One region of the Flavobacterium covae genome, then DNA from elsewhere that is predicted to be linked to it. Evidence: riboswitches for the same ligand, from Rfam matches in the RefSeq annotation. Region 1 holds a riboswitch; the other holds the start of a gene.
The links. A riboswitch is a leader RNA that binds a small molecule or an ion and turns the genes downstream of it on or off. The one in region 1 is predicted to bind cobalamin.
Positions count from the first base shown of each region.

Region 1 (16,727 bases):
TCGAAATGAGTTAATACTTAACAAGAGACCTTCTGATCTTTATCATGAATTGGGTTATGAAAATTTATCTGCATTTAGTAACGAATTTAAAAAGTATTATGGAGTATCTCCAAAAAACTTCAAAATGGACTAAAAGAACATCTTTTTGAACTTTTAGCGCAATAATACTCATAACCTTAATCTTAAATTTGCATCATAAAATAATATAAAAATGAAAAAAATCTTAACCTTGCTTGCTTTTATTTCTGCTTTTACAGCAAGCGCGCAAACTTTTACTTTAAAGAGTAATGATCTAGGAGGTCAGGCAACTATGAAACAAGTTTTTAACGGTTTTGGTTGTACAGGTGAAAATATGTCTCCTCAATTATTTTGGGAAAATGTACCAAAAGATACTAAAAGTTTTGCTGTTACAATACATGATGAAAATGCACCTACAGGTAGTGGATGGTGGCATTGGCTTGCTTTTGATATTCCTGCTACAACTAAAGAATTAAAAACAGGAGCGGGAGATGTTACTAAAAACTTAATGCCTGCTGGTTCAATACAAAGTATTACTGATTTTGGCAAATCAGGTTATGGGGGTCCATGCCCTCCTGAAGGACATGGTTTTCATAAATACACGATTACTGTTTATGCCTTAAAAACGGATAAGTTAGGTCTAGATAAAAATGCTAGTCCTGCATTAGTAGGTTATTACTTAAATGGCAATACAATTGAAAAAGCTTCTATTGTGATGTATTACAAAAGATAATTTTAACAACTCTTTTTAGTTAAAATAAACGGTTCCAAATACGGCTTACTATTTGTATTTGGGACCATTTTTTTGTTATTTTTTAGCGGCTCTGTTTAATTCTTCTCCTCCTGGCAAATTCATTCGTTTGGTTAAAAGTGAAATTTCATTCAATGAAAAATTACCAGTTAAAGACATTAATATCGTTTCTTTTCCTTCCATAAACAATAATAATTCTGATACATTTGTACTTCCTGGAATCATTTTTACATAGATTTTAGTACTTTTTCCGTTTTCATTCACGCGCATTAATTCTTCTAATTTATCACTATATTGTTCTATACTAGTACGCATATCGGAAATGGTTTTAGAGTGACTAGTTTTAAAAACTTTTAAATAATCTAGTTTTTTTATCAAATTTAAATACACTTGATCTTCTTTCGTTTCCATTTTCACTTTGCTCATTAATTCAAACATTTTATCATTTACGATAACAGAAGAGACATTATTATTACTTTCAAATTTATCAAAAGGAGTTTGTGCCGTGCCTAAATAAAATGATAAAATACTAAAAACTAAAACTATTTTTTTTTTCATTTTTTTACTTTTTAAAAATTTTGCGTGTCGTTTGATCATACTCTTTTAACTTATTTACATTTTTCATGCCAGAGTTCAATTGAGCCGAAATCAGATGTAAAGCTTTTTGTGTTTCTCTATAAGCTTCTTCTGGGGTTTGACAAGTTCCTAATTGAGAGTTAACATTTTTTATTGTTTGTTCTTCAAGATTATAATAATAACTCCCAAATGCTACTGAACCCACTATAAATGTTAAAAACCAAAATATTTTTTGATTTTTCACTTTTTCTTTACGCATTTGATCTAAATTTAAGCTCATAAATTTACATCATATCTTTTATAAATGAAAAAAAATATAATCAAGCTTTTCGTGGTCCTAACAATCGGTACGTTATTTAGTTGTAATGACTTAGATGATCAACCTCAATATAATGAGCTAGATCCTTATAATTTTGTATGGAAGGGATTTAACAAATATTATTTTTATCAAGAAAATGTAGCCAATCTAAGTGATTATCGTTTTAATTCTCAATATGAACTTAATTCGTTTTTAGGTACTTTTTCAAAGCCTGAAACTTTATTTGAAAGTTTAATTTACAATCGAAAGAATATTGATAAATTTAGTTTTATAACTTCTAATTATACTGTATTAGAACAGATTCTTTCTGGAACGAATGACAGTAATGGTATGGAGTATGGGATTAGTCCTAAGAATGGAAGTCAAACTGAAGTTTTTGGCTGGGTAAAATACATCATGCCTAATAGTGACGCTAGTACAAAAGATCTAAAACGAGGGGATCTTTTTTATGGGGTTGATGGTATTCCTCTTACTCGTAACAATTATCGTGAATTGTTATCTAAAACAAATTATACTTTAAATTTAGCTTCGTATGATGGAGGTGCTATTACACCTAATGGAAAAACAGTGGCGTTAACTAAAAAGGCGTATTCTGAAAATCCTGTTTATATTACCGATGTGATAGAGGAAGGAAATAAAAAAGTTGGTTATTTAATGTATAATGGTTTTTATACGTATTATGAACCAGAATTAAATCAAGCTTTTGGTAAATTAAAGGCGGCTGGAATAACGGATTTAGTCTTGGATTTACGTTATAATTCAGGAGGATCAGTAGCAACCGCTACTCGTTTAGCAAGTATGATTACGGGACAATTTGAAGATCAAATTTTTGCTAAAGAGCAATGGAACTCTAAAATTAATAGAGCAATAGATCCTAATAGATTATTAAACAAATTTACCTCACAACTAAAAAATGGCACTCCTATTAATTCATTAAATTTAAATAAGGTATATATCTTAACAACTACTAATACTGCATCTGCTAGTGAATTAGTCATTAACTGTTTAAAACCTTACATACAAGTAGTTCAAATAGGTAATACTACTACAGGGAAGAATGTGGGGTCTATTACATTGTATGACTCACCTGATTATACAAAACGAAATTTAAATCCAACTCACAGATATGCTATGCAATTAATTGTTTTAAAAATTGTTAATAAAGTGGGTTTTGGAGATTATGAAGCGGGTATTACGCCTGACACGACTAATATATTAATGGAAGATATAAGTAATCTAGGTATTTTAGGGAACAGCTCTGAACCTTATTTAGCTAAGGCAATGAGCTTAATTAAATCTGGTAATAGAATTGGTATTCAAAAACCTCAATTTAAAATTGGCAATGAAATTATTGATCTTTCTAAACGTGATTTAAAATATGAAATGTATATAGATTAAACGACACTCTGTAACTGGAAAATTATTTTTTATCCAAAAATAAGGAGAAATCACAAAATAGCGATAATGTGATTTCTCCTATTTATTGAAGTAACGAACTTATGAATATTATTATTTTTTAAGCTATAATTCGTTTTAATTAAAACTGAAAATTCATTCCGATTTTAAAGTTTCTTCCTCTTGTATTATATCCCATGGTTTCTATAAATTCTTCATTTAATAAATTTTGAACGGATCCAAAAACACTCAAATGGTTTGTTAATTTTACTTTCAAATTCGTATGAAATAATTTATAAGCTGAAACGGATACATCTGTTGCTTTAAAAGTGAAAGAATTGTAATATGATAGGTTTCTAAAATCTATAAACTGAAATTGAGCATCCCATGCAATAGATTTAGTCAATTCAACCGATAAACTAGCATTTACTCTATGTTTTGCAACGGCTTTTGCTATAGCCTGATCATTTTCTACAAAAGTATAATTACCAGTTAAGGTTATTTTTTCTAGAGGTTTGATCATTATATTGGATTCAATCCCTTTTGATTTATTTATTCCTTCTGTATTTTCATATTGCCATCCTGTATTTGAGGTCTTCTTTTTAAAAGCAATTGAATTATTTTCTTCTCTATAAAATCCAACTGCTGAAATTTTTAATTTTTGATTTAAAAAACTTTTTTCAAAACCAGTTTCAATAGTAGTATTTTCTTGTGGTGTTAAATCTTTATTGCCATACTCAGAATATACTTGATATAATGTTGGTGCTACTACTGCTCCTCCTATTGATCCATATAATTTTAAATTGATTTTTTCAAAATTAAAACTTGGATTAATATTAAAGATGACATAGTCTTTATAAACGCTGTGTTTTAAATAACGAGCTCCCGCATTTACATTTAATCCAAACTTAGTGTTTAATACTGCTGTAATATAAGGATCTAACATGGTGTATTTAGCGTCTTGATTATAAATATTAACATAAGGGGTAGCTTGAAGCATATCAAAATATTGAAATTGAACCCCTGTGATAAAAGCTAAAGAGTTTCCTATATTGTATTTATTAAAAACGTCAACATTAATATTTCGTGATTTAGAAAAGGATTCTGTATAATTATTTAATGAGGCTCCTGATAGTCTTTTTTGTTCATAAAAGCCAAAAGAAGAATTTATTTTCAACTCTCCTTTTTTATACTTCATTGAAGGAGAAAAGCCTCCTCTAAACTGTTCTCCTATTAAAGTATTTACTTCATTATCTACAAAGGCTCCTGTATCGTAAGCAAATCTTAAGCGATCATAGTTAGCAAAAAAATCTAATTTAATTCCTTTGTTTATTGCTACTCCTAATTGTTGATTAAGATTAACTCTTGAAAACTTATCTTTTTCAAAATCATCTCCTTTTGCTTCACTAATACCTGTTATTTCAGCACTATTTAGAGAGGTTAAAAAAGAGATTTTTCCCTTTGTTCCGTTCAATGAAAAACCTTGATTGTATTCTTCTGGTTTATACTTTTTGGTGGTTGTTAAATTTTGAGTTCCTATATTAAAGTAGGCTGTTCCTATGACTCCTTTGTCAGTTGCTTTTTTTAATGTAATATTAATAACTGCTGTGGCTGCATTAGCACCATATAATACGGAGGAAGCTCCTTTGAGTACTTCTATACTTTCAACTTGTTCTACGGGTAATAATCGTAAATCATACGTAGTTGAAATACTCGATGCGTCTACTACAGGATTACCGTCTATTAGAATTAATACTTGTTTTGTACTTCCTCCTCTAACAAACAAATCTAAATTCTTTCCTACTCCACTCTGACTTCCTACAACTTCAAATCCAGCTAACTGGCTTAATACGGTAGCAACACTTTGCCCTTTTCTTTGCTCTAAATCTTTTGTTGTGATTTTTTCAATCGTTCTACCTGTTTTTGTTTTGTTTTGCTGAAATTTAGTTTCTGATACGACTACTTCTTCTATTTTTTTTGATTCTTGCTCTTGTGCAAAAGCACTACCATACATACACGTTAAAACGCTTGCTAATAAAATGTTTTTTTTCATTTTAATTCTTTAAATGCGGAAAAAAAGACAGAATTTACCCATACCCAAACTTTTTTTCCCGAAAGTTTGTTAATAAAATAAATTTAGGCAGGTCTCCTGGCTTGCGTCTTGTAATTAGCCTTCCCGTTTTAAATTTCAAACAGTGGTTGTAGATCATTACAAGCTGAATAGCTTACAGTTGCGGGTACAGCTCAGGTTTTGATATTCGATTTTTTATTTTAGATATTGATTTTCAGGAATACGATTCCGTTATCATTAATCTTCAAATAATTTATCTATAATCTCACTCTGATTCCCTTTTAAGCTGACTTTTAACAAAAGTCGAGCACCATAAATTCACAGGCAAAGTTAGCACATCTTTTAAAAAAAATAAAAAAAATAAAAAAAAACAGATTCCTTTATTAAAAATTATTCAATAAAAGAACCCTAAAATCCATATATTTCAAAGTTTAAAATATAATTTAGTTTTATTTCATCTCCAATTATTGTTATACCATTTAAACTTTGAAATTTCCTTATAATATTTTTTTTAACCTTGAGACTGTCCAAAAAATTCGCAATCTTTTCATTTCGATCAAAGGGAGAGTTCGAGTTGTTTTTAAAATAAAAAAAACGTATCGAGAACTTTATTTTTTAATCCAGTATATTTTAGGTTTAAATGGTATTACCTCTTTATCTATAATAGTTTTCTAATACCTAACCTATATTGAGCAAAATTTGAATAAAAAATGCCCCAAATAGTGTCTAACTTTTTGGGGCATGTTCAATGTTGTAGCTTTTTTTATTTAAAACAAAGGTCTTTTTACGAAGCTTTTAAAATTATTTTTTCTTTGACCAATCTAAGTTCGTTACATAAGAAATCCTTAGCGTGGGATTATTTTCTTGTATGGTGTTAGGTACATTCCATAAATTTTGGTGAATGTAACTTATTTGAATTTGATGTTGAGGGTTTAAATTATATCCTAAACCTGCAATTACTCTATTTTGTTGTACAAATGTTTTGGCTGCTTTTACTCCTATATTCATAAATATCTCATCTCCTAAAAAAGCAAACAATTGAGTTTTATCTTCTTTTTTAGTTAAAGTGTAATTTACCAAATACATGTATCGTAAACGATTTCTATAATCTCTATTAGTTATGACAAAATCTCCTGCTTCATTTTTAGTAGCTACTCCTACCCAACGACTCTCATCGCGTAGACGATGGGTAAATTTAAAATCATTTTTAGCACAGCTATAAACACCTTGTATCCATACGTTATCCTCTGGTGTTACGACTCTATTTAAAGGGACATCTCCATAAACAAAAAATTCATGGTGTGTATAACCTATGCTACCACTGATTTGTTTGGTAAACTGGTAATCTACAGATGGGCGTATAAAATATTGTTGTTTTTGGTCAAATCCGTTGGCGAATATTAAAGATCCTTCTAGTGTTAAGGAAAGTTTTTTTCCTATCGTGTTTTTTCCTAAATAATGCAACCAAATATCATTATTATGATTTATTACTTGACCAAATACGTTATTACACAAAGAAAATAACACGAACAAAAATAGTGGTGTTTTAATACTTTTTTTCATATTTTTTTGTTTAAGGGAGCGCAAAGGTACAATAAAAAACAAAAAAATAAATATTTTTCACATGTATTTATAAAAACACTTGCTGTTTTGAAAAAAAACCACCTTGTTTTCAGTTCCTCACAAACAAATTATTATCAATTAGTTAGTTATAAAATATTATTTTAAAAAAGATAGGTTCTCTTTTTATTTAATTGAAACCTTTTTTACTTCTCCAAAATCTACTTTATAATTAAACGCATCTTTTAGGGGTTGTTTTTCTAGGTAACATATTAAACTTCTTATAACACCTGCATGAGTAAAAATAACTAATGGTTTCTCTAACGCCATTTTTTGTATTATTTCCCAAAATTCAACTACTCTTTCGTATAAAACTTGAAAAGACTCTCCCATTGGAACTGAAATATTTACAAAATCTTCCATCCAAGGATTTAATTCTTCCTCTGGTATTGCATTCCATTTTTGTAATTCCCATTTTCCAAAATTCATTTCCTTTAATCGGTTGTCTACCGTTATTTCTTGTTTTGAGAAACAATATTCAGCCAATTCTAAGCAACGTGTCAAAGGGCTACTATATACGAATGCTTTTTCTGGTAATTTTTTTTTTATCTCTTGAAATTGTTCTAAAAAATTAGGTGCTAAGTTTACATTGCTCTGTCCATAACAAACTCCTTTGGGACAAATGGTTTCGGTATGGCGTACTAAATAAATTTGCATAGTGTCAGAAAAGATAAAAGGGTTACTACTTCGCTAATCTGTTCTAAAGCTCCTAAACAATCGCCTGTGTATCCTCCAATCCATTTGGTAAAATACCGTCCCATATACAAACGTGTGAGGAGTAAAATGGGTAATACTACCAAATAAAATGGATTGTAAATATAAGCCATACAAGCCAATGGTGCTAATCCAAAGAAAAGTACTCCTATTATTTCATATTTACTAAAACCTTTGGCTATAGGTTTACTTTTACTTAATTCGTCTTCTCTTACATACGGTAACGTAAAGGAAAGTGAAATGGCATTTGCTCTGCTTATACTATGGTAGGTAATAAATAAAAAGCTTGCATAAGCATATTGGTTCCAAGAAGTATTAGGGATTCTGTTCATTATTTCAAAAAGGAGTAAAAACTTGATTAGCAGTAGAAGTACAACTCCTATAGCGCCATAAGCTCCTATAGCACTGTCTTTCATAATTTTTAATATTTTTTCTTTTGTCCAGCCTCCTCCAAACCCATCGCAAACGTCCGCAAATCCATCTTCGTGAAAGGCTCCTGTAATCAGCACGCCTGCTACCATGGAAAAAATAATGGCTATTAATAATGAAAAAAGATAATGAGCTCCTAAAAATACTAAATAAGATAGACTTCCTACTAACCAACCTACTAACGGAAAATAACGTGTTGCTTTATTTAAATAACTAGGATCATGATGAATATGTTTTGGACAGGGAATACGTGTATAGAACATTAATGCTGTAAAAAAGATGTCTCGCTGTTTTTTCATTTTTTTTATAAACCTTAGGGTATAAAACTAGCCTCTTTAAAGGCTTTCACTAACGCCTGCTTCTTCAAAACTTGCCATTTGATTTAAAAAATTAACGGCTCCTTGTATGATTGGAAAAGCAAGGGCTATTCCTGTACCTTCTCCTAATCGTAATCCTAAATCTAGCAATGGTTTTCCATTTAAATAGTGCAACAAGTTTTTATGTGCTTTTTCTTGTGAACAATGACAGAATATGGCGTTTTTTATAATTTTTGGTTCATAAGTATACGCTACTAAAAAGGCTACTGAACTAATAAATCCGTCTACTAGAATTAACATATTGTTTTCAAAGGCTTGAAGCATTCCTCCTGCCATTTGATAAATTTCAAATCCACCAAAATGGGCTAATTTTTCATCTATCATGGAGGATCCTTTGTAATTTTGTAAAGCTGTTTTTAAAATAATTGTTTTTCTATCTAATGCTTCATTAACTACTCCTGTCCCACTCCCTACACAATCTTGAATTGGAATTTCTGTTAAAATACTCATTAATACAGCGGAAGTGGCTGTGTTTCCAATACCCATTTCTCCAAAGCCAACGCAATTAGATCCTTTTGTGTGTATTTCTTGTACAATCTGTCTTCCTTTTTGTAAACATTCTTTAAATTGCTCTGCTGACATGGCAGCTTGCTCTAAAAATGATTGAGTTCCTTTTGCTACTTTTTGATGTATTATGGGTAATGAATTATCAAAATCAAAATTTACTCCTGCATCAATTACTTCTAATGTTAATCCATTTTGTTTTGAAAACACATTAATTGCTGCCCCACCGTTTACAAAATTCAAAACCATTTGAGGGGTTACTTCAGCTGGATAAGCACTTACGCCTTCTCTTGCTATACCATGATCTGCTGCAAAGACTAAAATATGTGGATTTCGTATTTCAGGTGTAAGTGTATTAAAAACTTGTCCTATCTGCAAAGCTATACTTTCTAATTGGCCTAAAGCTCCTAAAGGTTTGGTTTTAAAATCAATCTTATGTTGTAATTTTTCTGTTAAACTCATCACTTCTTATGTTATTTTTCCCAAACTAAAAAACAATAGTCTTGGTAAATTTCTTTTTTATAATTAGGTAATACAATAGGATTATCAAATAACGGGCAGTTAATTACTACTGTGTGAAACTCTCCATTTTCACCACATGGATCTATATTTAATTGAATTAATTTTTGAATGATTTCCTTTGTTAAAATTTTTCCTAAAAATTCTACTCCCATAGTAGTATTACAGGAAACAATCATACAAACAATATTTTGTTCTATCATTTGTTTTACTAATTCTAAACGATCTTGTTGCCAGAGAGGTAAAATGGCATTTAATTTGGCTTCTTGGCATACTTTTTCTTCCCATTCTTTATGAGGTGCTAAATCAATATCTCCAAAAATAACATTTTCTACTTTATATTCTTCTTTTAATTGATGAAGTGTTTTTATGTATTTTTTTTCATAATCGCTCCAAGTGGTTGGTATTCCTATGAATGGTATTTTTAACTGATTGGCTTGTTGTTCTAAAATAAGTTGTGTTAATCCGTGCGAACGGGATACTTTTCCGTTTTCATTCATCATGTTTAAAAGCACTGTCGGTTGATATCCTGATTTTATGGCTTTTATTGTTGCGTAACAACTGTCTTTACCTCCACTCCAAGAAAGAATTGCTTTCATTATTTTGTATGATTTTTATACTCTTGTTTTTGAATGATAAATATTACTTAATTTCTACAGGAATTCCTGAAATCATCAAAATTACTTTATCTGCTTTTCGAGCTAAATATTGATTCATCCAACCTTGTAATTCGGTAAATTTTCTTCCTATTTCGGTCTGAGCATGAACTCCCATACCAATTTCATTTGTAATAATAATAATATTTGTATCTTCTTGAAGTAATATTTTTTCAATTTCTGATTTTGCTAATTCTAGTGATTTTTCAATATCATTTTGGGTATCTACAAAAAAATTAGTCAACCACAAGGTTACGCAGTCAATCATAGTCACTTTTTTAGAAAAGTTAAAATTGCTTATATATTTTTCTTCTTCAACATTCGTCCATCGTTGGTCACGATCTTTTTGATGTCTATCTATTCTTTTTTGAAAATCACCGTCCCATTTGCGAGCAGTAGCCATATACACGGGATTAGACGACAACTCTAACGCTAAGTCTTGGGCATACGCACTTTTACCTGAACGTTCGCCACCTGTTATAAGATACAACATACACTCTGTTTTTTGGCTGTAAAGATATTTAAAACTTTATCTTTGCTTATAAAATACTAAAAAAACATTATAACTTACTTTTTTTACTAAAGTTCGTGATTTAATATATAATTATGGGTACTTATAAAATTCAAATTTTAGAAACAATAGCCGCTCTAGTCATATACATATTTCTTTTTTTCTTTACTAAAAACATAATTAACAATACGTTAAAAAAGACCTACATTGAAAGAACAAGGAGAAAGATATCTATTAAGGTATTACATCTTCTAATAACTATTGTTTTTTTTGTTTTAATTTCTGGAATTTGGGGGCTGGAACAAAATGAAATAGCCCTCTTTGCTAGTAGTATTCTAACAGCTTTGGGAGTTGCTTTTTTTGCTCAATGGTCTTTATTGTCTAACATAACATCAAGTTTAATACTTTTTTTTAATCATCCTCTTAAATTAGGTGATACCATAAGAATACTTGATAAAGACTTTCCTTTAGAAGGTGAAATTATTGAGCTTACCTATTTTTTTGTTTATTTAAAAACTGCTGATGGGCAAACTATTACAATTCCTAATTCTTTAATTTTACAAAAATCGGTTTCAATAATAGAAAAAACCGATACTCCTTTTTAAAAATATATTTTAGAATTATACAACCAATCAATAGTCTCTTTTAAGATAAAATATATTTTATCTTTGTTGATCATTTAAAAAAATTAATTTTCCATATACTATTATGATAAAACTATTACAATATATCTTTTTTGTTTTATTTTGTTCTCTTACTATACAATGTAAAAAAAATGAAGCTACACGTACTTTTGCTCCGCAAAGAAATAACGTTTTAACAGATGCCACAGCTTTTACCTTAAATGAATACGAAAATTATTCTGTTATAAAAGTTACAACTCCATGGCCTAATGCTCAAAAACCGTTTACTTATGTTCTTACCAAAAGTAATAAGAACATCCCTGATAGCTTAAAACAATATCTTCAAATACCAGTTCCTCTTAAAAACCTTGTAGTAACCTCTACTACTAATATTCCTTTTTTAGAAATTTTAGGAGTAGAAAACAAGTTGGTGGGTTTTCCTCATACTGACTATATTTCGTCTGATAAAACTCGGAAATTAATTGATTCTGGAAGAATAAAAAACTTGGGGGAAAATGAAAAAATTAATATCGAACAATTGATTAGTCTAGCTCCAAACGCATTGGTTGCTTTTGGAGTAGATGGAAATAATCCAACCTTAAACACCATTGAAAAAGCAGGAATCCCCGTTCTAATTCAAGCAGATTGGATGGAGCAAACACCACTAGGAAAAGCTGAATGGATTAAGTTTTTTGGTGCTTTAGTAGGAAAAGAAAAAGAAGCTAAAAACTATTTTGATCAAGTTAAAAAAAACTATTTAAATGCGCTAGAAATTGTAAAAACGATTCAACAAAAACCTACTATTCTTTATGGTACAATGTATCAGGATCAGTGGTATATGCCTAAAGGTGATAGTTGGAAAAGCACCTATATACAAGATGCGGGGGGCAACTATCTTTGGAAAGATGTAAAAGGTACAGGAAGTATCCCTCTGAGTTTTGAACAGGTTTTTGAAAAAGGACAAAATGCTTTGATCTGGATTGCAACAGGAGATATTACAAATTGGAACGAATTTGGAAAATCAAATATTCATTACTCTCAATTTAAAGCGTATCAAAATAAGAAGGTATATACTTTTGAAGGGAAAAAAGGAAAAAAAGGAGGTACTCTTTTCTTTGAATTTTCGCCTAGTCAACCCGATAAAGTACTGAAAGATTACATAAAAATTATACATCCTGAATTATTGCCTAATTATCCATTTACATTTGTAACGCCCATACAATAAAAGTCTTGAAAAATAAAAAACTTCTTTTTTGTTTTATTCTCTTAAGCGTAATTCTTTTTATTTTAGACTTATGCTTAGGTTCTGTTAGAATCCCAATACAGGATACTTTTCAGGTTTTAATAGGCAACAATGCTTCTAAAACTACTTGGCAGTATATTATTTTAAATTTTAGACTTCCTAAAGCTCTAATAGCATTAGCCGTGGGTACAGCATTACCTATATGCGGATTACTCATGCAAACTCTTTTTAGAAATCCATTAGCAGGTCCTTATATTTTAGGATTAAGTTCAGGTTCCAGCTTAATGGTTGCTTTCGTGATCATGGGAAGTAATTTTTTACCCCCTCTACTTGTTCCTCTTTTTACATCGTCTTACGGAATTGTCTTTGCCTCTATCATAGGTTCTCTAATTGTTTTGATAGCAGTGCTTCTAACGGCTCAGAAAATAAAAAACACTATGTCTATCTTGGTTATTGGATTGATGTTTAGTCATTTTACAAGTTCTATTATCAATATTTTAAGTTATTTTTCATCAGCTGAACAATTACAAAAATTTTCTATTTGGTCTATGGGAAATTTAGGTAGTGTGAGTTGGGAAAATATTTATTTTATTTTTATCGTTTGCGGCATTACGCTACTTTATACAATCCGTCTTCTTAAAAATTTAGACGCTCTTTTGTTGGGAGAAAATTACGCTAAAAGTCTGGGTGTTCCTTATAAAAAAACTTTACATCAAATTATTTTAATAACGAGTATCCTTACTGGCATACTCACGGCTTTTGTGGGCCCCATAGCTTTTATAGGGTTTGCAATTCCTCATCTTGCAAAAATTATTTTCCAAGGCAGTCAACATCTTCATCTTTTTATAACCACTTTATTAACAGGAATTTGCATTATGCTTCTTTGCGATATTGTTTCTCAGGGTTTTGAGGTAGCTATTCCTATAAATGCTGTTACCTCTATTATAGGTGCTCCTATAGTAGTATGGCTTTTGCTAAAAAAACGTACTTTAAATTAATGAAAAATCCAATCATTTTACAAACCAAACACCTTAGTATTGGCTATACATTAAAAAAGAATCCAATTTATATAGCTCAGAATTTAAATTTAAATTTTGAAGCAGGAAAATTAATTACCCTTATAGGTGCTAACGGAATAGGGAAATCAACTCTTTTAAAAACGCTAACAGCTATTCAATCTCCTCTTTCGGGTGAGGTTATTTTAAATTCTTTAGACATTCAAAAATACACGACTATTGAATTAGCAAAAAACCTAGCAGTTGTTCTTACTGAAAAACTCCCTTCTAGTAATCTAACCGTTTATGAATTAGTTACTTTAGGTCGTCAACCCTATACCAATTGGATTGGAACGCTTACACAAGAAGATCGTCTGAAAATAAAGGAAGCTTTAATTCTAACAGAAATAACAGCTATCCAAAACAAGAAACATTACGAAATAAGTGATGGTCAGTTGCAAAAAACATTAATAGCAAGGGCTCTAGCTCAAAATACCCCTTTGATTATTTTAGATGAACCTACCACACATTTAGACTTACATCATAAGGTTGCTGTTTTTAAATTATTAAAAAAGTTAGCTCACGAAACCCAAAAGTGTATCTTATTTTCTACTCATGATATTGATTTGGCCATTCAGTTAAGCGATGAAATGGTTGTTATGACTCCTGATTTTGTTGTACAAGATCAACCTTGCGTACTAATTGAAAAAGGTGTTTTTAATTCTTTATTTAAGGATGAAGACATTCTATTTGATAACGAAAAGAGAAAATTTATATTTAAATAATCCCAATTAAAAAAAATAGGTCAATTTCTTATTTATTTGATCCATTAACCACCAAAGTATAAGTGTTAAAAAACAAATAATAGGATATTTTAATAGCCAATCATAAAATCCTTGTTCGGGCAATAATTCATTTACCATTCTTATAGCATACGGATGACATAAATAAATACCTAAAGAGAGTGTAGCTGGTATTGTTTTTTGAATGAACGATTGGTGGGATTCATTTATCCAATAAAAAGTCAACATACTTAGCAAAGGAAGCGTTAAAAGAAAATCCATTGCTTTAACCTTATATCTATAATACATCCCTACTTCTATTAATAATATAATCCATAATGGGATAAATAGCCATTTGCATTTGGTTATCTCATTTTTCCATTTATCATACATAGTCCCAATCATCATCATAGGTAAAGCAAAAAATAAATAGTTACGCGTTGTTCCTATTATTTTATACAAAAACATAAGGTCTAAACGATTTGATTGAATTCCTATTTGAAAACTGTAGCCTACTATGAGTAGAAACAGTATTAACTTCGTTTTTATCGCAGTACTTAAATTTCGTAAAAGATATAACAAACCTACCGCTATAGTTGTGGCTAATAAATACCATAAATGCCAATAACCGTAAATAAGTTTTAAAATCATATCTGATTTAGAAAACCAACCTAAATTATAAAATCGGATTAAGTCAGGTAAATAAATGAATTGCCAAACCACATATAACAATAAAATTCGCTTGGTATACTTCCACAAATAAGGTTTATCATTTAATTTATTTCGCAAAAAATAACCTGAAATTAAAAAGAATGTAGGTACAGCAATTCGAGTTATACCACTGGCAATTTCATAGGAAATTAGTCCTTCTATCCCTGTTTCTTTAGATACAGGAAAAATATGTAACGCAATGACTAAAAAAGCCATTATTATTTTCAGTACATCAAGATTATTATTGCGCATTTTTATATCTAAAATAATTGTAATACAAAAACCAAACTAAGTTTTTAGATCGTAATTTAGTTTAAAAAAATGATATTTAAAATTCATTTACTTCAATTACTTCTCCTGCTTTCAACCCCTTCAAATTAACATTTCCAACTCTCACACGGACTAATCGCAAAGTAGGGAATCCAACTGCGGCCGTCATTTTACGTACCTGACGAAATTTTCCTTCGGTAAGTGTAATAGATAGCCAACTAGTAGGACCGTGGCGTTCGTGGCGTATGCGTCGACCTTCGCCAATGAAATCAGGTAATGTCTCTAGGATTCTTGCTTCACAAGATTTGGTAGTATAACGAACACCCTTTACTCCTATTTCTACTCCGTTTTTCAGTTTTTCAATAGCTTGGGGAGTTACAACACCATCTACTTGGGCAAAATATTCTTTTTCGATGGTTTTACTTCGTACAATTTCGCTCATCATTCCGTCTGTGGTGAGCAATAACAATCCTTCAGAATCTTCATCTAACCTTCCTATTGCCATCGTACCTTCAGGAAAATCAAATAATTCGCCTAGCTTTTTCTTATTTCGTTTTTTCTCGTAAATAAATTGGCTTAAATAGCCGTGGGGTTTATGGAGTATAAAATGACGGTGTTCACTCATAAGGCAAAAATACAACAAAAGACCTAAAGGTTTTTATACAAGTTTTTCAAGTTTTTTTACATGATTCCAAAGACACAGTGTTAATAATTTATGTTCTTTTGTTTTTAAATAATTCTTAGAACGAAAATCCTTTATCAATGGTATAAAAAAATTACATCTAAAATCAATACATTACTTCAAAAATCATAATAACTTATTCATCTAAATTAACACAATATTAATTGTATAAAAACGTTTTTAATATGCAATAAATAGTATCTTTGTATGCTAAGACTCAAACAATACAAATGAACTTCAAATATTTTAAATACGGTTTTTTTGCGGTTTTTGGTTTATGTTCCATTTCTGAATTATTACCAAAATCTAAAAGCACGAATACAGCTATTTTTTCATATTGGAATAACGTAAGTGTTCTTTTCAAAAAGATTTTTGATGAACAAGCAAAAGAATTACAAAGAAAATAAAAACCATGGTTTAGAGCATTCGAAAGGCAAGTTACTTTTGAGTCAAACTTATGAAGGACAATTACCTTCTCCAGAAATGATGGAAAAATACAACCAATTAGATCCTACCTTTGCAAACAGGATACTAATTATGGCTGAAAGGGAACAAATTCATCAACATTCAATAGACAAAAGAAGTCAATTTGGAATCTTATTTTCCATGATAATTGGTATGTTTTTTGCTTTTTCAAGTGTATTAGTTATTTCATATTTAGTATATTTATGTATTACAAAAGACTACCCTAAAACAGCCGCAACAATTGCTGTAGGAGTTATAGTAGGTATTGCAGGAGTATTTCTATACAAAAAAAATGCTTCTAAAAAAGAAGATTTATAGTCCTATTTAACGAATTAACTTAACAATAAAAACAAATAAAGTTATAACAATAGACCACACAATTATTCTTATGTTATCAATATTATTGTAATATTATTCACTCCTTTTAACAATTCTCTTCTTAAGTCCCATAAATGAATTGTAACTTCCTTTGATTTTCTGAAAATCTGATTGAATT
Region 1 is NZ_CP013992.1:1,940,843-1,957,569, forward strand. Features, by position in the region: gene AWN65_RS08615 (helix-turn-helix domain-containing protein) at 1-133, shown strand, start outside; gene AWN65_RS08620 (YbhB/YbcL family Raf kinase inhibitor-like protein) at 212-751, shown strand; gene AWN65_RS08625 (DUF4252 domain-containing protein) at 827-1,327, opposite strand; gene AWN65_RS08630 (hypothetical protein) at 1,332-1,625, opposite strand; gene AWN65_RS08635 (S41 family peptidase) at 1,650-3,062, shown strand; gene AWN65_RS08640 (TonB-dependent receptor plug domain-containing protein) at 3,202-5,112, opposite strand; cobalamin riboswitch at 5,182-5,461, opposite strand; gene AWN65_RS08645 (DUF2490 domain-containing protein) at 5,932-6,693, opposite strand; gene cobC (alpha-ribazole phosphatase) at 6,877-7,407, opposite strand; gene AWN65_RS08655 (adenosylcobinamide-GDP ribazoletransferase) at 7,392-8,192, opposite strand; gene cobT (nicotinate-nucleotide--dimethylbenzimidazole phosphoribosyltransferase) at 8,229-9,236, opposite strand; gene AWN65_RS08665 (Dph6-related ATP pyrophosphatase) at 9,248-9,892, opposite strand; gene AWN65_RS08670 (bifunctional adenosylcobinamide kinase/adenosylcobinamide-phosphate guanylyltransferase) at 9,936-10,442, opposite strand; gene AWN65_RS08675 (mechanosensitive ion channel domain-containing protein) at 10,556-11,065, shown strand; gene AWN65_RS08680 (ABC transporter substrate-binding protein) at 11,169-12,308, shown strand; gene AWN65_RS08685 (iron ABC transporter permease) at 12,314-13,324, shown strand; gene AWN65_RS08690 (ABC transporter ATP-binding protein) at 13,324-14,106, shown strand; gene AWN65_RS08695 (acyltransferase family protein) at 14,113-15,066, opposite strand; gene AWN65_RS08700 (pseudouridine synthase) at 15,143-15,709, opposite strand; gene AWN65_RS14915 (hypothetical protein) at 15,997-16,173, shown strand; gene AWN65_RS08705 (DUF2335 domain-containing protein) at 16,142-16,549, shown strand.

Region 2 (16,727 bases), 760 kb from region 1:
AAGCTTATTCTTTAGGAAACGGAATCTTTGAATGTCCTATGTGGATGAAAATTATTATTCGTGATCCTGAAGATCCTTTAACCTTACTTTCTGAAGGTAAGACAGGAGGAATAAACATAATTGATTTAGCTAATATTAATTCATGCTCTTTTATAGCCACTCAGGATTTAGGTAAAATAATAGATTATAATTCTTTTGAAGTTCTAGGACGATTTGATAACTCTGATATAAGAGGATGTAACTTAATGGTGGTTTGATACTTACTTATTCCTGTTTTAAAAATTTTGATATATTAAGAAAAATTAACACTACTCTATATATTTAATAAAAAACTTCTAATACAACACAATAATACTTTATAAAATGAAAAAAATACTTATTGCTCCATCTATTCTTGCTGCTGATTTTGCTAATTTACAAAGAGATATTGAAATGATAAACAAAAGCGAAGCAGACTGGTTTCATATAGATATTATGGATGGCGTTTTTGTGCCTAATATATCCTTTGGAATGCCTGTATTAGAAGCAATTAAAAGACATGCAAAAAAAACAATTGATGTACATTTAATGATTGTAGATCCAGATCGTTATGTTTCAACTTTTAAAAAACTAGGAGCAGATGTTTTAACGGTCCATTTAGAAGCTTGTGTACATCTGCATAGAACCCTCCAAGCTATAAAAGCAGAAGGAATGAAAGCAGGTGTAGCATTAAACCCACATACTAATATTTCATTATTAGAAGATGTAATTCAAGATATAGATATAGTTTGTATTATGAGTGTAAATCCTGGTTTTGGAGGACAATCATTTATAGAAAATACATATCCAAAAATAGAAAAACTAAAAACATTAATTGAAAAAAAGAAAGCCTCTACTCTAATTCAAATAGATGGAGGAGTTTCTACTCAAAATGCCAAAAAATTAGTAGAAGCAGGTGCCGATGTTTTAGTCGCAGGTAGTTTTGTATTTAACTCAAATAATCCAGAAAAAACAATTATTGATCTTAAAGAAGCAGTTAAATAATAAGAAAGGTTCCTATTATTGGTAAACTATCTTTATAAGCATTAACTAACAAACGCAAAAAATAAGAATAAGATTTCCTTAACCCTTGCAATTGCAGGGGTTGTTTTTAGAATAGAATCTATTTCTCTAGATTTCAAATAAAACATTCTAAACTCCTTACCTAGAAAAACATAGGATGACAAGAATCCGAAGTAAAATACTTCTTGTTTGTCACTCTGACGCTAGGAGGAGTCATATAATCAAAATCACTTGATGGAGAAGGAATATCATCACCAGAATTTAAAACCATGTTATTCAAAGGTTTTTTAGAGTTGTTTTAAAATAAAAAAAAGAGCGAGAATTTTACTTTTTAATACAGTATATTTTAAGTTTGAATGGTATAAATTGGTTGGAAAGAATATAATCATACCTACAGCAATGATGTAAAAACGATTCATACCCGATCTGGAACTAAAATTATTCTAAACGATTTACAAGGTTCTGTTTTTATACAGGATCCTAGTGGTAATAATTTAGAAATCAAATAACAAATCCTCTTTATTTAAAAAATTAATAATTAAGAGAGAGTCTCCCCAATAAAAATGTATATAGGATGCTATAACATTTTTTAATCTATAAATGGGAGTTGCTATTTCTATTCCTTTAGCATTAAAAATTTGACCAATAGTTGGAATCTTTTCCTTTTCTATTATTTTAGAATAGTGAAATTCATGTCCTTTAATTATTTGATTATCTAATTTTATTTCTCTATATCCTAAAGAAAGCTTAGCTTTTTCCATTGAGGTTTCTATAGGTAAAAAACCTACCATTGGATAAGCAATTCCTTCTGAATTGATAATTTGATTACCTAAATACATCATTCCACCACATTCAGCTATTACTTTTCCACCATTAGAGCAAAAATCAAGAATAGATTTACGCATCGATATATTATTTGCTAAATCTTTTAAATATAATTCTGGATAACCTCCAGCTAAGTACAAAATATCAGCCTTAGGCATTCTATTATCTGTAATAGGACTAAAATAGATAATTTTACCTAAATTTTCTAATCCTTTTATATTTTCAAAATAAGTAAAATTAAAAGCATTATCATGTGCTACGGCTATTGTGTAGTCTTTAAAAAAAGAGTTGGTTTCAGTTTTTAACTCTATTATATTTTTAGGAGTAAAAACGTGATTTTCAGTATTAGAAATTTCTAAAATACGATTAATGTCAATAGATTTAGCTAAGTGTTTTGCTGCATTTTCAATTATTAATTCATAGTCATGTTCAGGAGATATAAACAAGCCTAAATGACGTGAAGGAATAGTAATATCAGTATTAGAGGGGATGTAACCTAAAGCTTCAATACCTACATCATTACAAGCTTCTTTTAAAAAAGAATAATGGCTCTCTGTATTTACAAAGTTAAATATAACTCCTGCAATTTTTATCTTGGGATTAAAATTTTTAAGCCCAAATAACAATGGAGCAACGCTGTATGCCATAGATTTAGCATTGACAACCAAAATGATAGGAATGTTTAATAATAATGCTATTTCTGCACTGCTTCCTTCCATACGATTTGCCCCGTCAAAAAGTCCCATTACACCTTCTATGATAGATATATCAGCCTCTTGACTATATTTTTTATATAAAGTTTTAACATGACTTTCACTCATCATATAGGTATCTAAATTAATACTTGGTTCACCCGCAGCTTTTGTATGGTGTTTCGTATCAATATAATCAGGACCGCATTTGAAAGGTTGTACTTTATATCCGTTATTTTTTAATAATCGTAGTAAACCAAGTGTAATAGTTGTTTTTCCTGAGTTACTAGATGGTGCCGCTATAAGAAATTGTGGTTTCATAGTTTCAAAGATAAAAATCAATTCTCAATTTTTATCTTTGTAATTCTATAAAGAAAGAGAAAATGATAATAAAGATTACTACTTATGCTAAAGTGGGGGAACTTCTTCAGGGAGCTTTTGGTAAAAATCAACCATTTTTAGTAAGCAATAAATCTTCTAAATTATTTAAAACAGATACTATTGCAAGCATCAATCCTATTGATGAAGAAACAAGACTGGATATAAAATCAAATAAGGCAAAGGAGTTATTTCATTCATTAATAGAAGAAAAAGGAATTACTCCTATAAACAAAATTTATTTTAACCAAAAAAGAAACTTTAAAGTTGGCAAAGGGTTATCTTCTAGTTCTACTGATATATTAGGTATTTTGCTTACTTTAAATAAATTATATAAGACCCAATATTCAAATCATTTTCTTTATAAAATAGCTTCTCAAATAGATCCTACGGATCCTTGTCTGGATTTTAATTCTTTATTATTTAATCAAAAGTCAGGAAAAATTTTAGAAAATTTATATCCTATTTCTTATTCCATATTATATTTTGATTCGGATCCAAATGTAGATATTGATACAATTAAAATATCAAAGGCTAGAGAATATTCTGAAAGTCAAATGATAGAATTTAAAAATCTATATTCTATTCTTAAAGTAAGTGTAAAAAATAATGATTATAGAACATTTTTTGAATGTGTTACCAAAAGTGCTGTTATAAACGAAACTATTTTGCCAAAAAAAAAATTTACTTTATTGTATGATTTTGCTATAGAGAATAATTGTGGTTTATTTGTGGCACATAGCGGTACATTTATGGGATTACTCATAGAACCCTATCGTTTAAAATCTATAGATTTTAAAGTTAGGTGTTTAGTCGAAAAACACTGGAAAACAACTCTTTACATTGAATAAATTCTATGCAAAAATTAAGACCTATAATGTTTGTTGGTACCGCCTCTGATGTAGGCAAAAGTATTATTAATACAGGATTTTGTCGTATTTTTAAGCAAGATGGTTATAATCCAGCACCTTTCAAATCACAAAATATGTCACTCAATAGTTTTGCTACCCCTGACGGACTTGAAATAGGTCGTGCTCAAGCAGTTCAGGCAGAAGCTTGTGGGATTGCGTGTAGCACGGATATGAATCCTGTTTTATTAAAACCTACTAATGATAAGAGTTCACAGGTTGTTTTAAATGGAAAACCATTGGGGAACCAATCAGCTTTTGATTATTTTATGGAAAATGATAAAAAGGAATTACTGAAAGAAGCACAAGCCGCTTATACCCGATTATCAGAAAAATATAATCCAATTGTACTTGAAGGAGCAGGAAGCATTTCAGAATTAAACCTAAAACATCGAGATATAACCAATATGCGGATGGCAAAATATGCTAATGCCTCTACTTTTTTAATTGCGGATATAGATAGAGGAGGGGTTTTTGCAAGTGTTTTTGGAAGTATTGCTTTATTAACTCCTGAAGAAAAAGCTTTAATAAAAGGAATTATAATTAATAAATTTCGTGGTGATTCACGTCTTTTTGAAGAAGGTAAAAAAATAATAGAAAATCTTTGCGGTATTCCTGTAGTAGGATTGGTACCCTATAAAAAAGATATTTATATAGAAGAAGAAGACTCTGTTAGTCTTCAAAACAAACCTTCCCAAGCAGTAGAAAATAAAATAAATATAGCAGTTATTTTGCTTAATAGAGTATCAAATTACACAGATTTTAATGTATTAGAACAACATAAAAACGTAAATTTATTTTATACAAAAAAAATTTCTGAAATAGAAAAAGCAGATATTGTAATTATTCCTGGAAGTAAAAACACTATTTCTGACTTGATTGATATTAAAAATAATGGAGTAGCTGAAGCGATTATAAAAGCACACAAAAATAATAAAATAGTTATAGGAATTTGTGGCGGTTATCAAATGATGGGACAAACTATAGAAGATCCAAACCATATTGAAGGAACTATAGAAACTATGGCCGGATTAGGAATACTTCCTGTTAAAACGATTCTTACAGAAAAAAAAATAACACGTCAGGTACAATTTTATTTTAAAAAATACCAAAAAATATGCAGAGGTTATGAAATACACATGGGCGTTTCTACAATAGAAAACAAAGAGTATATTCTAAATACTTTTGATGACAAAACAGGCGATGGTTATTATTTATCTGATAAATGTTGGGGAACTTATATTCATGGAATATTGGATAATGAAATTGTTATCAAAGATTTACTTTTACAAACTGATAAAAAAGTGATAACAGGGATATTTGATTATAAGACTTTTAAAGAAGAACAATATGATTTATTAGCCCAACACTTACGAGAGCATATAGACATTCAGTATATTTATAAAGTTCTTAAAGAAACAGAAGCATGATTTTAGGACATGGAGATGACGGTTATTTATATAACGGAAGCATTAAAGCAAATTTTAGTTCAAACGTTTTTTATGAAGGATTTCCTAAAGGTTTGAAAGAACATCTTTCTCAGTATTGGGATAAAATAGCTCATTATCCCGAAGCAAATGCTGAATCATTGCAAAAAGAATTAGCTAGTTGGCACCAACTAAAACCCAATCAAATATTAGTAACCAATGGTGCTACAGAAGCATTTTACTTAATAGCACACTTTTTACAAAAGAAGTCAGCCACAATTATTATACCCTCATTTTCAGAATATAATGACGCTTGTCAAGTACATGATATTTCATTAAATTTCCTTAAATGGTCAGATCTAAATAAAACAAGTCTTTTTTCTACAGAAGCTGTTTTTTTAGGAAATCCTAATAATCCAACAGGATTGGTTTTTCATAAAAAAGACCTTCATTTTCTCTTAAAAAATAATCCTAATACATTATTTATAATTGATGAAGCTTATGTAGATTTTACATTGGTTGATATTTCAATAGTTAACGAAATAAATAATTTTTCTAATTTATTCATTGTAAAATCATTAACCAAAACCTATTCTATTCCAGGTTTACGATTAGGCTATATCATTAGTCAAAAACAAAACATTCAAGCAATTGAAACCGTTAAAATGCCTTGGTCCGTAAATACTATGGCAATTGAAGCAGGAAAATATATCGTTAAAAATGCTGCTAACATTGTATTACCAATAGAAAAAATACTAGCAGATACAACTCAATTTATTAATGCTTTACAAGAAATTCAAAATATAGACGTTTACTCAACAAACACTAATTTTTTCTTGTGCAAAACAAATAAAAAGACAGCTCCAGAACTAAAAGAATACCTTTTAAAAAAACATCAGTTGCTCATTCGAGATGCTAGCAATTTCCGAGGACTTTCATCACAATATTTTCGAGTGGCAACACAAAAACCTTTAGAAAATAAACTTTTAATTGATGCTATTCAACAATGGACAATTCTTTAATTATTTTTTCAATACCATTACTTATAGGTTATTTTTTAGATTTATTATTGGGAGATCCAAGAAGCTTACCACATCCTATTCGTTTTTTTGGAAACACAATCTATTTTGGTGAAAACTTTTTAAATAAAGGAAATGGTAGATTTATAAAAGGGCTCTTTCTTACTCTAGCATTATGCAGTTCTGTTTTTTTATTTTTTTATTTTTTATCAAGTATTTTATTAGATATTAATTTTAACCTTTATATCCTTTTTACCAGTCTTTTTATATTTTACGGTCTAGCTAATAAAAGCCTATTACAAGAAGGAAGAGAAGTATTTGATACATTAGAAGAAAAAGGATTAGAAGCAGGAAGAAAACGTTTATCATGGATTGTAGGAAGAGATACGTCTACACTTTCTGAAAATCAAATACGAATAGCTGTTTTTGAAACATTATCTGAAAATTTGAGTGACGGTGTAATCGCTCCTCTTTTTTATTATGCTATTGGAGGATTACCATTTATGATGGTTTATAAAATGATAAATACTTTAGATTCTATGATTGGTTATAAGAATGATAAATATTATTATTTTGGAAAATTTGCTGCTCGATTAGATGATGTAGCTAATTATATCCCTGCTCGAATAACTGCTTTTTTAATGATTTTAATTAGTGGAAAACTTAGTTTATTTCCTTTTATATTAAAATTTGGAACTCAACATGCAAGTCCTAATTCAGGCTATCCAGAATCAGCTTTAGCAGGAATTATGAATTGTCGTTTCGGTGGACCTAATAAATACCACGGAAAGATCGTAGAAAAACCATTTATAGGAACCAATCCTCGTGTTATTAAGCATAATGAATTCAAAAAAGTATGTTTTATAAATCATTTAGTTACTCTAACGACAATTGCTCTAATATTGATAATAAAAATAGTATTTTGGGTTATTTTTGATAATTTCCACTATAACTAGTGTTTTTTTAACAAACTCTATTAGTTTTTTGTACTTTCGTGCCCGCAATGGTTTTGTTTCCATTTTGGAAATGAATTAAAAGGGAATCCAGTGTAAATCTGGAACAGTACCCGCTGCTGTAAGTTTTTAAAAAGATTATAACAAAATGCCACTGTTTTTATCTAAAAAGTAAAATGGGAAGGCGTTATAATTAAAACAAGTCAGAAGACCTGCCTTTGTATTGATTCGCGGCTTTCGGAGTAAAGGCTGACGGGTGAATGTAATGCTTCCCATCTTTCACACGTCCTTTTTCTAAAGTCGCTAATAATCAGTTAACGGGATTATTAACGAAAAAAAAATCAAACATGTCAAAGGATCTATCAAAGATTAAAAAAATCATTTATTTATGTAATGGTACTTGTTGTACTGATAATGGAGCAGAAGAAAATATTAAAACGCTTCGAAAAAACCTGACACAATACGAACTAAATGATGAAATTCATACCATTCGAACGAAATGTCAAGGATTTTGTAAAAAAGGCCCCATTGTAAATATCCAACCTGAAAATACTTGGTATAAAGAAGTCAATATTGAAACTTCAAATAATATTGTAACGACTCATATTCTAAAAGATACATTAATAAAAGAGCAGTTACTTTTTTCTTCAAATAGTACAAAAGATGATTTTAAACCTCAAAAAAATAAAAGCAATTTCATAACTAAATTGTTTAATTTAAGTTGTTTTTTACTTTTCCTATTTTTATTTCAAAAAACACAAGGACAAAGTAGTATTAACGGTTTTATTATAGACGTAACAAACCAAACTAAAATAGAAGGAGCCACAATAAGAATAAAAGAATCTGGCGAAAGTACTATATCACAAGAAAATGGAGTATATAAGTTGCAATCCGCTTCAGAAGGAATAAAAACAATTATCGTTTCTCATATAGGTTATAATGTATTTACTACAAAAATAAATTTCAAAAAAGACGAACAAAAATCACTAAATATTTCCTTGTTACACAATGTAATGAACTTGGAAGAATTGGTTATTTCTGCTTCATCAATCAAAAAACAAGAAAATAAAATAGATCAAATCAGTTTACAATTACAACCTATAAAATCAGCACAAGATTTACTTAGAGCCGTTCCAGGGCTATTTATTGCACAACATGCAGGTGGAGGAAAAGCGGAACAAATTTTTGTAAGAGGAATTGATAACGATCACGGAACAGACTTTTCTATTCAAATGGATGGTATACCCGCTAATATGCCTTCTCATGCACATGGACAAGGGTATGCGGATATGCACTTTATGATTCCAGAAACCATTGGTACTGTTAATTTTTTTAAAGGACCTTATGAGGCCTCTCTTGGAGATTTTTCAGTGGCAGGAGCTGCTCAATTTAATTCTAAATACCGTTTAGAAAATAATATAGTAAAACTAGAATCGGGCTTGTTTAATACACAAAGGGTTTTAACGATGCTTCAAATTTTAGATCAAAAACACTTAGTTTCTAAATGGAATGACAACGCTTATTTTGCCTCAGAGTATAATTATACCGATGGTTTTTTTGAAAGTAAATTAAAATTCAAACGTTTTAATTTTTTTGGAAGATACAACGCACAACTTACCCCAAAAACAACACTTATACTATCAGGATCTTATTTTTCAAGTACTTGGAATGCTTCTGGACAATTGCCATTACGAGCTATAGAAAAAGGTACTTTATCTAGATACGGTGCTATAGATGATTCAGAAGGAGGAATAGCATCAAGACTCAATACAAACGTTATTTTAGATACTAAACTAAAGGAAAATCAATCATGGAAAAATCAGTTTTATTATTCCAAAAATATTTTTGATTTGTTTTCAAACTTTACTTTTTTTATGAATGACCCTATCAACGGAGATGAAATATTACAATGGGAAAAAAGGGACTTATTTGGATTAAAAAGTACATATAATAGACTCGATAATATAAGTTCAACAAAATTATCATCAGAAGTTGGATTCGTCACCCGAACGGATATATTAGGATTAGGAAGAGATTATGTTCTACGAAGAGCATTTTTAAGCAAAGCCGCAAATGATGACGTAGCTATTACAAATTATAGTTTATATTTAGATGAAGATTGGCAATTTGCACCTAAATGGTCACTTAAATTGGGTTTTAGAAATGAACTTTTCAATTTTTATTTAAAAAATAAAATAGAGGATAACAATTCGGGCAAAAAGACTGTTTATCGTTTTAACCCTAAAGCACAAATTCATTTTACTCCAACTTCTAATTTTTCAGTATATGCAAAATGGGGTATAGGTTTTCATTCTAACTATGCGCATACAGCCGTTAGTAAAGATCCTACTGCCACGAATCCTGTTCCACAATCAGAAAGTGTTGATTTAGGTTTTATAATGAAATTGTATAAAAAGTCTATTTTTAATTTTACAGCTTGGTGGACAGATAGTGGCTCAGAATTTAAATTTATTTCAGATGATGGAAGTTTTGAAAATTTAGGATCAAGTAGAAAATATGGAATAGATGCCTCTTTAAAAATTCAATTTACAGATTTTTTATGGGCAGATACAAACCTAAATTATGCCTATAGCTTTTTAAGAGAAGCTCCAAAAGAAAAAAATCTAATTCCTTTATATACTAGATGGAACTCAACAGGAGGATTAACCTTAAAACTAGAAAATGGGATCAACGCTAGTTTACGTTACCGTTTTATGGGAGAACGTCCTGCTATTGAAGATGGCTCAGTATATTCTAAACCTTATACTATAGCAGATGTAGTTATTAGATATACCAGACCACGATACGAAATTAGTCTTTCTACCGAAAATATATTTAATACAAAATGGGATGAAGCCCAATTTTATGATCAATCACAATTAAAAAATGAAATAGAGCCAATCATAGATTTTCATAACACCCCTGGAACACCTTTTTTCCTAAAAGGAAGTATTTCTTATTTCTTTTAAATTTTAGCCCATTATGGAACTATTAAATAATAATTTATCTGCATTACTAATCCTATTTATTTTAGGTTTACGACATGGTTTAGATCCAGATCATATTACCGTAATAGACAATTACACCTATCGTTTACACGAAAATAAAAATACATGGTCTAGATGGGTCGGAACCCTATTTACTTTAGGTCATGGTATAATGGTAACATTAATAGCTTTAATTTTAAGTTATTTAAAAAATAATTTTCAAGTTCCTATTTGGGTTGATTGGGTTCTTAATTGGTTGCCCATGTTTTTATTATTAATAATAGGAATAGGAAATATAAATTCTTTAATATATTCTCGAAAAAACAATTCTTTGGGTCTTAAAAAATATTTAATACCTAAATTTTTAGATAAAAAAGTAAGTCCCATTACAGTATTTATAACAGGAATTATTTTTGGATTTATATTTGATACCTCTTCCCAAATAGCTGCTTTTGGCTTAGCTATTTCAGGTACCAATCACTGGTTATTTTCAGTCATAGGAGGAATTGTTTTTTCTATAGGACTTATTTTTACAGGAACAATTGATTCCTATTTATTAAGTAAATTATTAAAAACATTTGATCGTACCAAAATTCAAAAACATCGTTTTAAACTAAATATATTGATTACAATAATGTGCTTTATCATTCCTATTTATAAAATAGCAACTGTTTTTAAACCAAATATGGAATTAAGCGATTTAGAAAATAATTTAATAGGCTTAGGATTTTTAGGAATCATTCTTATTTTATATTTTGATTTGTATCTTCGTTCAAAAAAGCAAATAAAGTAAAAACAAAAAATGCAAAAAATAAGTCTATTAGGTTGCGGTTGGTTAGGATTACCTTTAGCAGAAAACCTTATAAAAAAAGGTTTTTTGGTAAAGGGATCTACTACCACTCTTGAAAAAATTCCTTTATTGAAAGAAAAAGGTATTTTACCTTATTTCGTTTCTATAACTGATACTCACATTGAAGCAAAAGACATAGCAGATTTTTTAGATTCAGATATTCTGATAATTAATTTTCCACCCAAAAGAAGAGCAGATATTATTACATATCATACAAAACAATTTGAAAAATTAATACCTGAAATTCTCAAAAGCAAAATACAAAAAATACTTTTCATTAGTTCTACTTCGGTTTATCCTAATACCAATAAGATAGTAACAGAAAAGGAGACAGGAACACCCGAAAAAGAAAGTGGAAAGGCTTTATTAGCAGTAGAAAAAATGCTTTTAGATCAAATTAAGTTTAAAACCACCATCATCCGTTTTTCAGGATTAATAGGTTATGATCGAATGCCAGGACGTTTTCTGGCTGGTAAAAAAGAGGTTGAAAATGGAGAAGCACCTATAAATGTAATTCATCAAGACGATTGTATTAATATTATTGAAACTATTATAAATAAAGAAATTTGGAACGATGTATTCAATGCTAGTGCAGATCTACATCCTAAACGAAAAGAATATTATGAATTAGCCGCAGAGAAAATAGGATTAGAAAAACCAACATTTGCAATTACCCAAAAAATAGCATATAAAATTATAAATTCAGACAAATTAAAAATTAAATTGGGGTATCAATTTAAATATCCCAATCCGTTGGATCTGTTAAATCAAGAATAGAATATGGATTCAGAATACAAAAAACAAACTACTATAACCATTGTAGGTGCTGGACCAGGAGATCCTGACCTTCTTACTGTCAAAGCAGTTAAAAGAATTCAAAATGCCGATGTTGTTTTATATGATAATTTAATATCACCAGAAATTCTAGATTTAGCTTCTCCCAGTGCACAAAAAATATATGTAGGCAGAAAGTATGGAGATATAGAAGATGCCATGAAACGTCAAGATACAATTCATGAATATTTTCTTCAATATGCCAAAGAAGATAAAAAAATTGTTCGTTTAAAATCAGGCGATTCCTTTATTTACGGAAGAGTAGCAGAAGAAATTCGATTTTTAACCCAAAAAAAAATTCCTTTTGAAATTATCCCCGGAGTTACAGCAGGAATTGCAGCAGCCAACTCTCAACATATTCCACTTACAGAACGAAACAAAACCAATTCCGTATTGTTTTGTACAGGACATACTGCTACATACGACTTTGAACAGTTAGAAGCGTTAGCCAATATGCTCAAAACAGGAACTACACTCATCATGTATATGGGATATAAAAATTTAAAAGAAGTAATTACTACTTTTAAAAGAATTACCCCAAACGAAATTTTATATATTTCCGCCATTTCTAAAGTATCCCAAAAAGAAGAAACCATTTTTACAGGAACTCTAGACGAAATGGAAAAAAAATTAGAAATAAAAACAGTTCCAATGCCTGTAGTTTTTATAGTAGGAAAATACGCTTTTCCTATAGATCATAATCCCATTAAAATAGTAGAAGAAAATGAATGCTAAAAAAGGAATCCTAATTTGTGGACACGGAAGTAGAGACCCAGAAGGAGTTAGTGGATTTAAAGAATTAGTACGTCTTTTGAAATTGCGTTATCCAAATTATGAAGTTGATTATGGTTTTTTAGAATTTGCGCATCCTATTTATGCCGCAGCAGTAGAACGTTTATACACTAACGGAGTCCGCGAAATAATAGCTATTCCTGCTATTCTTTTTGCAGGAAGTCATGCTAAAAATGATATTCCTTATGAAATGAATACACTTCAAAGTCAGTATCCCGATCTAAAAATTAGATTAGGAAAACATTTTGGAATAACCCCTTCAATACTTCAACTTTCTAAAAAATTAATAGAAACAGTTGAAGCTAAACTAACAACTATAGAACGAAAAGAAACCTGTCTATTAGTGGTAGGAAGGGGTACTGCTGATCCTGATGCTAATTCAGATATTGCCAAAATGACCCGAATGCTTTGGGAAGGTATGGGGTTTGGTTTTGCAACAACTACCTATATAGGAGTAACACAACCTTTATTAAAAGATACCTTACCTTTGGTAGATACTTTACCCTTTAAACGCGTTATAGTATTACCTGTTTTTTTATTTACAGGAGTTTTACTAAAAAAAATATATAATCAAATAGAAGAATTTGCAGAAAAATCAAATACTGAATTTTGCTATACAACCTCTTTTGAATGTGACGAATTACTTTTACAAACCATTGATGATCGTATTATAGAAACGGAACAAGGAAATCCTAATATGAACTGTCAGTTATGTAAATATCGTACACAAATCATAGGTTTTGAAAATGAAGTAGGAAAAGAACAAATAGGACATCACTTAGCAGTAAAAGGGATTCTATTTGAAGAAGAAGAAAAAATAGTCACCCAAAAAACAATTCTTACAACCCTAAAAAAAATATTAGGAATTTAATACACAAAATTAAAGATAAATAGAAAAAAGTATTAATGAAGAAAGGAAAAATATATGCTGTTTCATTAGGTCCTGGAGATCCAGAACTAATTACACTAAAAGGCTTAAAAGTACTTCAACATGCAGATAAAATTTATTATCCAGGATCTTTATTAGCTAACGGGAAAAAAACAAGTTTTTCTTTACCTATTTTGAAATACCATCAGTTAGATGAAAATAAATTAGTAGGTATGTTTCTACAAATGTCCGATGATAGAACCCAAGCAGAAATAACTTACGCAACTACTTTTCAGTCTATACTAAATGATTATAACGAGGGACTAACAATTGCCTTTGTAAGTGAAGGAGATAGTTTGTTTTACAGTACCTTTGCTTATCTGTTAGAGCATATTCAAAAACACCAACTGGATGTAGAAATTATTGCAGGTATCCCATCTTTTATATTAGGAGCTGCAGAATATCAAACTCCTTTAGCCATATTAAACGAAAAAGTTGCCATTATCCCTAGAATAAAAAATAATAATGAGCTAGAAAAAATACTAAAAGACTATGAAACAATAGTACTTATCAAAATACGAAGTGTAGTTCATAATTTAATATCTTTTCTAGAAAAAAGTAATCTAACCGTTTTATATGGCGAACGATTAGGAACTACTCAACAATATATTACTTCTAACATAAATGATATTAAAAACAGAGAGATACCTTATTTCTCATTGCTAATTATAAAAAAAAGAAAATGAAATTAAGCGTAGTAGGTATTGGACCTGGTGGTCAAGAGTACGTTTTGCCTTTTGCACAAAATGTTTTGGCTGATGCAGATGTAGTTATTGGTTATCATTATTATTTTCAATTTATAGAACATTTATTAAAAGAAAATTGTGAATGTATAGGAAAAGAATTAACAGAAGAAGAAGCGCGAGCTGAATTAGCTGTTAATGCTTGTCAAAGAGGAAAACATGTAGTTGTAATAAGTTCAGGAGATGCGGGCATTTATGCCATGGCATCCTTGGTTTATCAATATGCCAGTACGCAAACAGATAAAGAAATAGATTTACAAACAATTCCAGGAATTAGCGCATTTATAGCTTCAGCAGGAAAATTAGGAGCACCTCTAGGACATGATTTTTGTTGTATTTCATTGTCTGATTTAATGACCCCTTGGACTACAATAGAAAACAGGATTTATGCTGCCGCCAAGGGCGATTTTGTTACATCACTGTACAATCCAAGAAGTAAAAAACGCTTTTGGCAGCTCAATCGTTTTAAAGAAATTTTTCTAGAATATCGTCATCCTTCAACTCCAGTTGCCATAATTCGTCAAGTTACACGCCCTGAAGAAAACATTATTATAACTACTTTAGATACATTTGATACCAACGTAGTTGACATGTTTTCCCTTGTAATGATAGGAAATTCACAAACCTACCAATTCAAAAATTTTTTAATAACACCTAGAGGGTATCTAGCCCGAAAACCTCATACAGGACAAGAAATCCAGGATGAAAGTTTCCGTCAAATCAGAGAACATTTACAAAAAACAAATCTTTCAGAAGAAGATAAATGGGCTGTAATACGTTGTATACACACCACGGCTGATTTTGAATATGAAGATCTTTATATATCTAATAATGACGCTATAAAAAAATGGAATAATTACCTCCAAAAAGGAGGAACTATTATTACCGATGTTACGATGGTACAATCAGGCATTACCAAAGAATATTCAAATAAATACAAAAACCAAGTACTTTGTTATTTAAACGAACCTGAAGCAATAGCACTAGCCCAAAAAGAAAATATAACGCGTAGTCAAGCAGGAATTAGACTAGCATTAAAAAAACATCCTAACGCTTTGTATGTTATTGGTAATGCACCTACAGCACTATTTGAATTGTGTGAACAAATATTAGATGAAAAATGCACTCCAGTAGGCGTAATTGGGGTTCCCGTAGGATTTGTTAATGTAATTGAATCAAAACTAAAATTACAAGCTTTAACAACTATTCCCTATGTTCTTATTAGAGGACGTAAAGGAGGTAGTAATGTAGCAGCAAGTATTGTAAATGCAGCTTTTACAGTTCATACAATAAATAATATTTAAAATGAAAAGCGGGAAACTATTTAGTAAAGAAGAAGCCAACCTATTAGAAGAAATTATTCTAAATAGAAGAGATGTAAGAGGGAACCACTTCCTGAATAAGACAATCGAAAAAGATTTACTAGATAAGTTATTATTCTCCGCATTAAACGCTCCATCTGTAGGTTTTTCTCAACCATGGGAGTTTATAATTATAAAAAATAAAACGGTTAAAGAAAAAATAAAACAAAGCTTTGACGAGGAAAATCATAAGGCCATTGATCATTTTCAAGACAAAAAACAAAAAGAATATATAAAATTAAAATTAGAAGGTATTATAGAAGCCCCTATAAATATAGCTGTATTCTACAAACCTTCTGATAAGCCTGTATTAGGCCAGACCAGTATGTCTAAAATGGGGTTATATAGTGTAGTGTGTGCCGTTCAAAATATGTGGCTTACAGCTCGGTCATTAAATATAGGAATGGGGTGGGTAAGTATTTTAAATGAAAAAAAAGTAAAAACCATTTTAAACGTTCCTAAAGAAAATAAATTAGTAGCTTATTTATGCTTAGGATATGTAGATAAGTTTTATACTCAACCAGAACTAGAGCTAATCAAATGGGAAAAAAGAAAAGAAAAAGACAGTGTGGTCAGAATAATTGATAATGAATAATAAAATGACTAATAATTTATCCTTTACATTACCACTTAATACTCATAATTGTCAATTGTCAATTATAGATTATTATGTTATTGGAATTCCTAATAATCCTCATTTTATTCTAAGCGATGAAGTAAAAAAAATAATAAAAGAACATCACGTTTTTTCAGGAGGAAAAAGACACTATGAATTAATAAAAGAAAAACTTCCAATTAATCATCAATGGATTGAAATTACGAAAGAAATGCCTCTACTTTTTAATCAATACAAAAAAATAAATAAACCCATAATTGTTTTTGCCTCTGGAGATCCTTTATTTTATGGCTTTGCCAATACTATAAAAAAAAATCATCCAAATGCAACCATAAAAGTATACCCCAGCTTTAATAGTCTACAACTATTATGT
Region 2 is NZ_CP013992.1:1,180,721-1,197,447, forward strand. Features, by position in the region: gene AWN65_RS05150 (LuxE/PaaK family acyltransferase) at 1-257, shown strand, start outside; gene rpe (ribulose-phosphate 3-epimerase) at 364-1,023, shown strand; gene AWN65_RS05160 (cobyrinate a,c-diamide synthase) at 1,536-2,879, opposite strand; gene AWN65_RS05165 (GHMP family kinase ATP-binding protein) at 2,942-3,787, shown strand; gene AWN65_RS05170 (cobyric acid synthase) at 3,793-5,274, shown strand; gene AWN65_RS05175 (pyridoxal phosphate-dependent aminotransferase) at 5,271-6,293, shown strand; gene cbiB (adenosylcobinamide-phosphate synthase CbiB) at 6,278-7,246, shown strand; cobalamin riboswitch at 7,278-7,477, shown strand; gene AWN65_RS05185 (TonB-dependent receptor domain-containing protein) at 7,591-10,212, shown strand; gene AWN65_RS05190 (HoxN/HupN/NixA family nickel/cobalt transporter) at 10,226-11,023, shown strand; gene AWN65_RS05195 (SDR family oxidoreductase) at 11,033-11,857, shown strand; gene cobA (uroporphyrinogen-III C-methyltransferase) at 11,861-12,649, shown strand; gene AWN65_RS05205 (sirohydrochlorin chelatase) at 12,639-13,577, shown strand; gene cobI (precorrin-2 C(20)-methyltransferase) at 13,613-14,320, shown strand; gene cobJ (precorrin-3B C(17)-methyltransferase) at 14,317-15,681, shown strand; gene bluB (5,6-dimethylbenzimidazole synthase) at 15,683-16,333, shown strand; gene AWN65_RS05225 (bifunctional cobalt-precorrin-7 (C(5))-methyltransferase/cobalt-precorrin-6B (C(15))-methyltransferase) at 16,338-16,727, shown strand, end outside.
Region 2: linked by a shared signal. The riboswitch ahead of AWN65_RS05185 (TonB-dependent receptor domain-containing protein) and the one ahead of AWN65_RS08640 (TonB-dependent receptor plug domain-containing protein) in region 1 are both predicted to bind cobalamin.